DNA from 2 places in the Enterococcus mundtii genome. Region 2 is predicted to be linked to the other one. Evidence: riboswitches for the same ligand, from Rfam matches in the RefSeq annotation. Region 2 holds a riboswitch; the other holds the start of a gene.

Region 1 (5,816 bases), 920 kb from region 2:
AAGATGTGGATACAAAAACGAAAAATATCACTGTAGTACCAGGTAACTATTTCGAAGAATAAAACAACGAACATAGCGGTGCTATGGAAAAAGAAGAGGCGATGGATGATGTCTCTTCTTTTTTTGCGTCCTGGTTGCTAAAATGAACGTTTAGTTGAAAAAAAAGAGCGACTGGGCTAAACTAAAAATAATAAATCGTAATTTAGGAGTGACATATTTGGATGCACGTTATGCAATCATATTAGCCGCGGGTAAAGGTACTCGCATGAAATCAAAACTATACAAGGTCCTACACCCTGTTTCTGGAAAACCGATGGTCGAACATATCATCAACCGTGTAAGTGAGACAAACCCTGATCAAATCGTGACGATCGTTGGTCACGGTGCAGAGAAAGTCAAAGCTCAGTTAGGCGAGCGCAGCGAGTATGCGTTACAAGCTGAACAACTTGGGACGGGTCATGCGGTACTACAAGCAGCCTCATTTTTAGCAGGCAAGGAAGGCACAACGTTAGTCATTAGTGGTGACACCCCTTTGTTGACAACTGAGACGTTGAACAACTTGTTTGAATACCATCAAGGGAAAAATGCAAGTGCCACGATTTTGACTGCACAAGCAGAAGATCCGACAGGTTATGGCAGAATCATTCGTGACCATGTAGGAATCGTTGAAAAAATCGTTGAGCAAAAAGATGCTTCTCCAGAAGAAGCGTTAGTTCAAGAAATCAATACAGGAACTTACTGTTTCGATAACAAAGCGTTATTTGAAGCATTGGATAAAGTAGGAACCGACAATGCACAAGGCGAGTATTATTTAACAGACATCGTTGAGATCCTGAAAGATGCTGGAAATCCAGTTGCTGCGTATCAGACGGAAGATTTCGATGAGTGTATGGGTGTCAATGATCGTATGGCACTAGCAAAAGCAAACGAGTTGATGCGCCAAAGAATCAACAAAAAACATATGGTCAATGGCGTTAGCTTTGTTGATCCTGCAACTACGTATATTGATGCAGATGTTGTGATTGGTTCAGATACAGTGATCGAAGCGGGCGTTCAGATCCAAGGGGAAACAGAAATTGGCGAAGATTGTTTTATCGGTGCACATTCACGTATTGTTGACAGCAAGATCGGTGACCAAGTAGTCATTGAAAACTCAGTGATCGAACACAGTGTGGTCAAAAGTAAAGCAGATGTAGGACCGTATGCCCATTTGCGTCCAAAAGCAGAAATTGCAGAAGGCGTCCATATCGGCAACTTTGTAGAAGTGAAAAATGCGAAAATAGGCAAAAATACAAAAGTTGGACACTTGACGTATGTCGGGGATGCCACACTAGGTGAAGAAATCAATGTGGGGTGTGGTGTCGTCTTTGTCAATTATGATGGAAAAGCAAAACATCATACAACAGTCGGTGACCATAGTTTTATTGGGTCAAATGCGAATCTTGTGGCGCCAGTGGAAGTGGCAGAGAATACATGTATCGCTGCTGGTTCGACGATCACTAACGATGTTCCTGAACATGCGATGGCAATCGCACGCGCTAGACAAGTCAATAAAGAAGGATACGCGAAGAAACTCCCATATTCAAAATGATACTTTTTGCAAAATCACTTGATTTATTCGGCAAATATGACTAGTATTTATTAGGTAGTAGAGTTGTGAAAAAGAAAGCGGAGGTCCTCATGTCCAAACATTACTTTGATCCAAGATTAAAAATATTTGCATTAAACTCAAATCGTCCATTGGCAGAAAAAATTGCTGCAGCTGTTGGGGTTGAATTAGGAAAATCATCCGTCACTCAATTTAGTGATGGTGAGATCCAAGTCAATATCGAAGAAAGTATCCGTGGTTCACACGTATATGTTATTCAATCAACAAGTAGTCCGGTAAATGATAACCTGATGGAACTGTTGATCATGATCGATGCATTGAAGCGTGCAAGTGCCAAAACGATCAACGTTGTAATGCCGTATTACGGCTACGCACGTCAAGACCGTAAAGCGCGCGCGCGTGAACCAATCACTGCAAAATTAGTGGCAAATATGATCCAAAAAGCTGGAGCAACAAGAATGTTGACACTTGACTTGCACGCAGTCCAAATCCAAGGTTTCTTTGATATTCCGGTCGACCATTTGATGGGCGCACCACTGATTGCGAATTACTTCTTAGAAAAAGGGATTCAAGGCGATGATGTTGTCGTTGTTTCACCTGACCATGGTGGTGTTACTCGTGCACGCAAATTGGCTGAATTTTTAAAAGCACCAATTGCAATCATTGATAAACGCCGTCCAAAAGCAAACGTGGCAGAAGTGATGAATATTATTGGTCAAGTAGAAGGCAAAACGTGTGTCTTGATCGATGACATGATCGATACAGCTGGAACGATCACATTGGCTGCCAATGCGTTGAAAGAAGCTGGAGCAGTGAGCGTTTATGCTTCATGTACACATCCTGTACTGTCAGGACCTGCTTTACAAAGAATCGAAGACTCTGCAATCGAGCGCTTAGTCGTAACGGATTCAATCTATTTGCCAGAAGATCGCAAAATTGATAAGATTGACGAAGTAAGCGTTGGTGGTTTGATGGGTGACGCAATCAAACGTATCCATGAAAACAAACCAGTTAGTCCTTTATTTGAAACAAAAAGATAAAGGAAAACAAAAACTAAATAATTACAATCACAAAGGGGAGTCCATTTTGGGCTGAGACTGAATATATTCTAAACCCTTCGTACCTGTTTCGGTTATGCGAGCGTAGGAATTGTGAATGAATAGCTAGTGTGAAAGCACGAAGCTGTTTGTAAAAAAACAAACTTGCTTCCTCCTTTGTGATGTCCAATTATAAAGGAGGAAGCTTTTTTATGAATAAGAATCATCGTGTCTGGATCGAGGGAACGATCGTCGCAGCATTATCTTTAGTATTGTCGATGATTCCTCTACAAATCGGTAGTAGTTTTGCAATCTCGCTCGGACAAATCCCTTTAACTTTATTTGCCTTGAGAAGGGGTTGGAAAGCTGGTATGGGATCGGCCTTTCTGTGGGGAATCCTTCATTTTCCCATGGGAACTGTCTATTATTTGAGTGTCATCCAAGTATTGATCGAGTATCCGATCGCGTTCACGTTTGCTGGCGTTGCAGGGATTTTTTCGCAAAGAATGCAGCAGAGTTATCTGCAAGGCAATCGTAAGAAAATGGCCTCAACGATCATTTTAGCGACATTCGTTGGTGTGACTGCCAGATATTTCTGGCATTTTGTCGCTGGGGTTGCTTTTTGGGGAAGTTTCGCACTATGGGGGATGAATCCATGGTTGTTCTCCTTAGTCATGAATGGCGCTAGTGGGTTAGCTACTGGGATTGTAACAACTATTGTCCTACTAGGTATTGAACAGACCGTTCCTTCTTTATTTGAAGGAGAAGGATTGCAAGTACGTAAAAGCAAAAATTAAAAAAAGGCGTAAAGGTAGCTACCTTTACGCTTTTTTAGTGGAGTTGAATGTCATTATACAAATGTGTTGTAGACAAAATCAGAAACGTTGCCGTCTAGTTGCCAACGTTGTTGAGTGGCATGATAGACGAGAACAGCTACCGGTTTTTCTTCCAAGTAACGTGTCCCTTTTAATTTCCAAACGTAATCTTCAATGACATAAATCGGGATCTCATACTTGTCATCGACCAAACCTGCTTGATCAAACGAAAAAATGATTCCTTCTTGCATCAAATTACGCATCTTTTTCAGTATCTCCACACTGATTTTTTCAACGGGGATCTCTTTTCGAAAGAATGATTTTTTTTCGTTGATTTTCCCCGCCAAGATCGTGCTTAATTTGTTGGCAAAAATCCGATAAAATTCATCTAAATAACGATAATAGGTTCTACCTAGATGATCGCTCAAATCAAAATAAACAAAGTTATTTTGTAATTTATAGAAAAAAGGTGAATGGAGATGTGTTTTCATATGACCAAAATAAAGCAACTCTGAGATTTCTAAAGGACTTAATTCTTTTAACATCGTCAAATCAGTAAAATCGATCCATTTAAGATCCGTATTATTGTTACGGCTACGAACGGTTTGGAAAAATCTTTGGATATTCTCAGTTCCACGAATGACCTTCAAGCCTGTGTGTGATTCATATTCTCCAGCAGATGCGGAAGGGTCCAACAAAAGTAGATTTTGAGGGAAATGCACGATGCTATTTGAAAAATCATTGATAGTCAGCCCTTTGGTCAAAACGGCGTTACTAGTTGTATCGATATGTACATATACTGAATCACTCATCATGCTCCTCCTCCCCTGTATCTCATCCCTTTCATTTTACAACATTTACTGAAAAAAAGCTTGTTTCTTTTATTTTAAAATTCGATTACAAAGCAACTTTTTTTTATGAATAAAAGATGAACATAGAGTAAAAATTTATATATATATAACACTGGAATCGGATAACTATTCACCCCGCCCTTTTTTTCTGATTACTGATATAATAAAAGAAAAAGAGAATACGAGGTGTCTATGAAAGTTCAAAAAGTCTATTGGTCGGAACGTTATCAGCAGAATCGAGTGCAGCAAGCAAAACAAGTTTTTAGTTTTTTTACTACACATCAAGAAAGCCGGCAACATTTTTGGCAACAGGCAAAAAAACAACAGGCATGGAAGATCGTATCGAAAAGGCTGAACATTTACTTTACTGCAGAAATAACGAATGAAAAAATGATCTATACCAACGTGTTGATTGAAGAAGAATATTGGCAGTGGTCCGATATTTTCCTATTGTTAGAAAGTACGGGTCGTTATTTTTTCAAAAAATACGGACTCGTCCGCTTTGATCATTCGATCTCACCCAACATGGTCGACCTTTTCCACCGAAGTGGTTATTCGGGAACGCAATCGTTTGAGAAGGAACTTTCCTATCATACAGGGCTTGTCTTAGGTGGGGGCGGGGCGCATGGAGCTTATCAAATAGGTGTTTGGAAAGCATTGAAAGAAGAAAATCTAGAGATTTCACTCGTTACTGGCACTTCTGTAGGTGCGCTAAATGGGGCTTTAGTCGTTCAGGATCAACTAGCACAAGCCATTGAGTTATGGCAGGAACTATCAACCAATCAAGTATTGGCTTTACCAGAGGTTGCCTTATCAGAAGATTTGAGGCAACGTTATATCCAAGAAGCCAGCTTGATGACACGTCGTGCAGTAGTCGAAGGAGGAACCTCGATTGCACCGTTGGAAGCGTTACTAGAGCAATACCTAGATGCAGAAAAAATCAAATGTACAGAAAAACCGCAACTCTATACAATCGCAACTAAAATCCCAGAATTTCAAGAAACAGTTACAAAGATGCAAGCATTAGAACCAACAGAGATCGCCGATTGGATCCTCGCCTCTGCTTCTTTTTATCCTGCCATGGCTTATCGCCAGATCGATGGATCAAAATATGTTGATGGTGGCTATCGAAATAACGTGCCAGTAGATGTTGCTATCCAACAAGGTGCAACCGAAGTCTTGATTGTCGATGTCCAAGGACCTGGTGTAGCCAAAAAATACAAGGAACCTGATGCTTTGGTGACCTGGAAATGTTGTTCAAACTGGTCTTTAGGTGGTTTCTTAGTTTTTGAGCGACAAAGAAACCAATTGAATATCCAATTAGGTTATTTAGAGGCTAAAAAATGTTTAGGGATCTATCAAGGAAACTGGTATACGTTTGAAACCGCAAAGCCAGCTGAACGTTATTGGCGACGTTTCTTACGTTTCTTAGTCGAAACACTTGATTTAGACGTATCCTTTTTTTACAAAGAAAAATTCTGGCGGGACTTGCGTAATGTATATA
Region 2 (5,816 bases):
TAGATCAACCATGACCATTGCCACACCACTTTGTTGATTTTGAGATAATAGCTTCACTTGTGTTGAAAAAATCCCTGGAGAACTTCCAGGATTGATTTGTGCACCATTAAAGCGCCACGGGATCATTTCATCTTCCCCGACGTCATAATAATCAATGCCATTTGCAGAATAAGACACTTCTGAATTGACTCCTGAAGTTGCCGCAGAAACATTTGGGTTGAACCCTACAAATACAAGAAAAACAATAAAACACGATACTATCTTTTTCATAATGATCCTCCATTCTGGCATGAAGTCAATAACCATATTGTGTTAACACTTTAAATTGCTCAATGATGAACAATAAAAATCGCATATACCTCTATTTATTAAACCCCCTTTTTCCGAAAAAAATAATGATAATAAACTCGATCATAAATTTAAACTCCTGCCTCTCTATTTAGTTGTGATGTTCCATTCGCTTTTAATTTATTATTAATATTACAAAAAATATAAAAGCCTTAGATTATCCTTTGAAATTGTTATTTTTTAATTAATCAGCTGTTTTTAGCAGTTTATAAAGATGATAAATATCTTAATCTCAAGTAAATTATAACAAATTAAACATTAAAATTGTATGAATTTTTACATACCTAATCCTCAGAATGCCAATAAAACAGTAATTAAATATGTTCTATTTTTGGTTTAAGTTATCTTGTTTATTAAATTAAATTAATTCCATTGCTTCTTTCAAGCTATGTATATTTCTATTTGAAGTTATAAAAAAACTCAACAATGTTATTAAATTCACAAATATATTTTTTTAATCACTTCATATTTTCTAACTTTATCGATTATGTTGAACAGAAAAGTAAAATAAAATGATTGCTCATCTGTCTATAACAATTAACTTTTTTTAAAAAAGGTACACCAAAATAAGCAATGAAATCCGGAACTAGCCACCATGTCCAGATTTCATTGCTTATTTTTTTAGCATAGGCTTCGATAGAATTGCTTCAACTTTTCTTTTTCCTCTTTTGATAAAGCTTGCACAGGCTTGCCTTTTCTCGCTCCTTCGATTCCATATAGCATATGGAGACAGGCGCCACTGTCCACCTTTTGACGAATTTCAAAAAATATCTATTCCGCTCCCTTTTCTTTAAATTGTTCTTCCGTTGTCACACCAATCTTTCGTAAATTTTCTTCTAATACTTTCCCTATATTCGGTAGATTACTTAACTCTGTCATGAGATTCCCTCCAAAAGTCTGGCTTTGATATATTGCATAGTACACTTAGAATATTCTATCGTTTTTCTTTAGTATACCATTTTGAGAAACGCACTAGCAATTCAGATAAGAACGCTACTTCGAAAGAAAGTAAACTGTTTCTTTTAGCTGCTCAATGTAGGCTTGCTCCTGTAAAACTTGAATCTTCTGCTTTTTTCAGATATCATTGGTTCGTAACTAAATATGATTTTGTTTGCAGGGGGACGTTATCGCGTTGAGAAGGTAAAACCTGACCCTTTGAACCTGTTGGTTGATACCAGCGTAGGGAGCAAATGTCCTTTTTGTTGATGCGAAATCGAAACAATCAAGGCATTCTTCTATACTGGAAGAATGTCTTTTTTCTATTTTAAGGAGGAATCTGATGAAAAAAGTACTAACTATTGCTGGTTCAGACTGTAGCGGGGGCGCCGGTATCCAAGCCGATTTAAAAACATTTGCCGCTCATGGTGTTTATGGAATGTCTGTGATCACCTCAGTAGTCGCTGAAAATACCGCTCGTGTGATCTCATACCAAGACATCGCACCAACAATTATCAATGAACAAATGACAGCTGTTTTCGAGGACATCTATCCTGATGCAGTCAAAATCGGTATGTTGTCTTGTGCAGATACGATGTTAGCTGTCGCAAGCAGTCTACAAGAATGGCAACCTAAAAATATTGTACTAGATCCTGTGATGTATGCAAAAAATGGCGATGCCTTGATGGAGCCACAAGCAATCGATACATTGATCAAAAACGTTTTACCATTAGCTACTTTGATCACTCCAAATATTCCAGAAGCAGAAAAAATCGCAGATTGCTCGATTACTTCCCTGGAAGAAATGGAACGAGCAGCAAAAGCCATTTATGAAAGATGTCACTCTGCAGTTTTGATCAAAGGAGGGCATCGCTCAGGTGAAGCCACTGATATATTGTATGATGGGGAAAATATTTACTCCTATACGTCTGAACGAATCGCCACAAAAAACACCCATGGCACTGGTTGCACCTTCTCTTCAGCGATTGCCTCACAACTCGCTTTGGGCGTACCATTAGACCAAGCAATTTCCAAGGCAAAAAAATATATCACTACTGCAATCGCACATTCACTAGAATTGGGCGAAGGTCATGGCCCAACCAATCATTTCTATTCACTCTATCGCAATGGTCTTAAGGAGGAACAAAGTCAATGAATACATTTTTAAAAACAGCTGTAGAAACGGTCCGTATGAAAAATCCTTTGGTCCACCATATCACGAACTATGTAACGGTCAATGATTGTGCGAATGTCACACTTGCGATCGGCGGTTCACCGATTATGGCTGATGAAGCGTTAGAAGTAGCAGAAATCACAGCAATGTCACAGGTATTGGTACTAAACATGGGTACTTTAAATGAACGTACCGTAGCTTCGATGCTTTTAGCTGGGCAAACAGCCAATGAAAAAGGTATCCCAATCATTTTTGATCCAGTCGGTGCAGGGGCTTCACAGTTTCGTAATCAAACAGCAAAAACGATCATGGAAAACTTGAAATGCGCAGTGATTCGTGGCAATATTTCAGAAATCCGCTTTTTAGCAGGGATCGCAAGCACAACGAAAGGTGTTGATGCCTCGGCAGATGATGCAAGCTCCATTGAAGAAGCCCAACAGATTGCTGATCAATTAGCAACCGCTCACAAATGTATCGTAGTGATCACCGGTGCGACAGATGTGATTTCTGATGGGCGGCGTAAAATCTTAGTGCACAATGGTTGTCCTGAAATGAGTCGGATCACTGGCACTGGCTGTATGCTCACTTCATTGATTGCTAGCTTTTGTGGGGGTTTTCCTGAACATCTTTTCCACGCCACAACCACAGCCGTTCTTACCATGGGGATTGCTGGTGAGCTTACGTTGGAACAAACGGCTGGTACGGGAAGTTTTCGGATCGCATTGATTGATGAAATCAGCCGCATTGATCGGGAAACATTACTACTGCGAGGAAACTATCTTGAAAAATGACATCAACTATTCCTTATACCTAGTGACCGATCAGTCACTGCTGAAAAAGAAAACACTCCAAGAAGCAGTGCAACAAGCACTTGAAGGTGGTATCACTGTCTTACAGTTGAGAGAAAAAAAAGCCAATTCACGAGATTTTTATGAGGAAGCGATCGCGTTGAAACGATTAGCTAAACCATACAATGTTCCATTGATCATCAACGATCGAGTAGACATTGCGTTAGCTTGTGATGCAGAAGGTGTTCATGTCGGTCAAACAGATCTACCTGTGGCTGTGGTGAGAAAAATGATTGGACCTGAAAAAATCATCGGCGCTTCCGTCCAAACCCTCGACCAAGCAATTTCCGCTGAACAAGCTGGGGCAGATTATTTAGGTGTCGGGACGATGTTCCCAACCGCTACTAAAACAGATGCCATCATCGTATCTAAAAATGAACTCAAGAAGATTCTTCAACACGTTTCGATCCCTGTTGTTTTGATCGGTGGTCTCAACGAACAAACGATTGCAGAATTCAAAACTTGCCCCGTCCAAGGATTTGCTGTGGTTTCAGCGATCCTAGCAAAAGAAGAAATCAAAAAAGCGACTAAAAAACTTTCTGTACAAATCAATACGTTCATCAAAGAGTAATAAATTAAAAAAGCGGCCCATGTAAAGTCAAATGATCTTTACATAGGTCGCGTTTAATTTCATTCCTCACTACAAGCTTTTCAAATGATGTTCAACGATAAAAGCAGTTTCTTCAATCGATTTATCCGACACATCAATGACAAAATTTCCATAGTGATCAAAAATCTCTTGCGAGTAAGCCAATTCTTTGTGGATCGTTTCTAAATTGTTGTAGCTTGACGATTGATGCAAACCTAAAGAATCTAAGCGATTGCTCCGGATTCTCACTAAATTCTCTGGATGACAAGTCAAACCAACGATTTTACTTTTGTCTACTTCTTCTAATACTTTGGGTAATGGTACTTCAGGGATCAATGGCAGATTGGACACTTTGTACCCCTTATTTGCCAGATACATACTTAAAGGTGTTTTTGACGTTCGAGAAACACCTAGAAGTACGACATCTGAATCTAAAAAACCTTTAGGATCTTTTCCATCATCATATTTTACAGCAAACTCGATGGCAGAAATCCGATTGAAGTATTCAGTATCCAACTTGTGGACAGCCCCTGGTTCTTCAATGGGCTGCATCCCAGTTTTTGCATGAATGATCTCGAAAAGAGGATGCATCAAGTCGATATATAATAAACCAGTTTTCCGACTAAAAGATTTTGCCACTTCCGACAGTTCATGATTCACGAGTGTACTGATCACAATTGCTTTATCACGTAAAGCATCTGCTAAAATCGGCAACAGCTCTTCCTTCTGATTCACAAAAGGAAATTTATAGTTATTATGGAACACCAAGTTAGGATATTGGACCATCACAGCGGATAATAACTTTTGCGACGTTTCACCTAGTGAATCTGAGATAGAATAAACAATGACTTCATTTTGCATTTATAAACTCCCCCTATCGATTTCGTTCAGCATTTCTCGCTTGCTGAGTGATAAAATTCAATACTTTTGATTTAGTGATCTTACCGATTACGTTTCGCTCATTTGCTTCATCAACCACTGGCAGAGAGTCAACTTCAAAATCTTGAAGGATCGTCGCTACTTCCAATAAATCCATTTTTTTCGTGCAAGTTCTGATATGCGGACTTCGTGTCATACAAAGAGCGACCGGCGTATGATCGATTTCAGTATTTAAGGAAGCTCTCAACAAATCTTTTCGAGATAATACACCCACCAATTGTTTTTCTCCGTCAATCACATAAATCGAGCCAACATCATACACGAATAATGTCGTGATCGCATCACGGATCGAAGTATTCAAATCAATCAGCAATGGTGGCACCATGATCTCATCCACTTTGACTGTGAATGTTTTAAAGAAAAAAAGCGTTTCTAGGTCAGAACCTGTATACGTATAACCAATTTTCGGCGTAGCTTCTAGTATCCCAGACATTGTCAAAAAGGATAAGTCCGACCGCAGTGTCGCTCTTGAAACATCTAAGAGTTCAGAAATTTTTTCTCCGCTGACAGGTTGTGTCTCTTTGACGATCTCGATGATCTTTTTTTGTCGTTCACTCAATTTCATTTGTGCCTTTTCTCTCCCTTCCTCATTTTCATTTCTTATTATACACATATATAAACCGATTTCAAAATAAATTTGTGTTTCATTATTTTTATTGACAGATATATATGAGTCATATTAAGATGTATTTACAATATAAATGACTCACATTAAATCAATGGAGGCTTATCATATGGTAAAATGGATCTATGACTTTAACGAAGGCAGAAGCAAAGATAAAGCATTATTGGGTGGAAAAGGTGCAAATCTAGCGGAAATGACTCACTTAGGATTGCCTGTTCCTTCTGGCTTTACCCTGACTACAGAAAGTTGTATGCGTTATCTTAAAAATGTCGCTTTCTTTGATCAACAATTGATAACAGAGATTCAAACAGCTATCGAACGGCTAGAAGTAAAAACAAACAAGTCATTTACGAACGA

Evidence for each region. A riboswitch is a leader RNA that binds a small molecule or an ion and turns the genes downstream of it on or off. The one in region 2 is predicted to bind thiamine pyrophosphate.
Region 1: linked by a shared signal. The riboswitch ahead of thiT (energy-coupled thiamine transporter ThiT) and the one ahead of thiD (bifunctional hydroxymethylpyrimidine kinase/phosphomethylpyrimidine kinase) in region 2 are both predicted to bind thiamine pyrophosphate.

The regions. Positions count from the first base shown of each region.
Region 1 covers NZ_CP018061.1:2,859,743-2,865,558, reverse strand. The annotation lists gene purR (pur operon repressor) at 1-62, shown strand, start outside; gene glmU (bifunctional UDP-N-acetylglucosamine diphosphorylase/glucosamine-1-phosphate N-acetyltransferase GlmU) at 218-1,591, shown strand; gene EM4838_RS13375 (ribose-phosphate diphosphokinase) at 1,681-2,649, shown strand; TPP riboswitch at 2,673-2,775, shown strand; gene thiT (energy-coupled thiamine transporter ThiT) at 2,859-3,443, shown strand; gene EM4838_RS13365 (hypothetical protein) at 3,497-4,273, opposite strand; gene EM4838_RS13360 (patatin-like phospholipase family protein) at 4,505-5,816, shown strand, end outside.
Region 2 covers NZ_CP018061.1:1,938,203-1,944,018, forward strand. The annotation lists gene EM4838_RS09135 (InlB B-repeat-containing protein) at 1-270, opposite strand, end outside; partial or broken gene EM4838_RS09140 (TfoX/Sxy family protein) at 970-1,227, opposite strand; TPP riboswitch at 1,454-1,551, shown strand; gene thiD (bifunctional hydroxymethylpyrimidine kinase/phosphomethylpyrimidine kinase) at 1,628-2,440, shown strand; gene thiM (hydroxyethylthiazole kinase) at 2,437-3,249, shown strand; gene thiE (thiamine phosphate synthase) at 3,239-3,877, shown strand; gene EM4838_RS09160 (pyruvate, water dikinase regulatory protein) at 3,947-4,756, opposite strand; gene EM4838_RS09165 (CBS domain-containing protein) at 4,770-5,399, opposite strand; gene ppdK (pyruvate, phosphate dikinase) at 5,569-5,816, shown strand, end outside.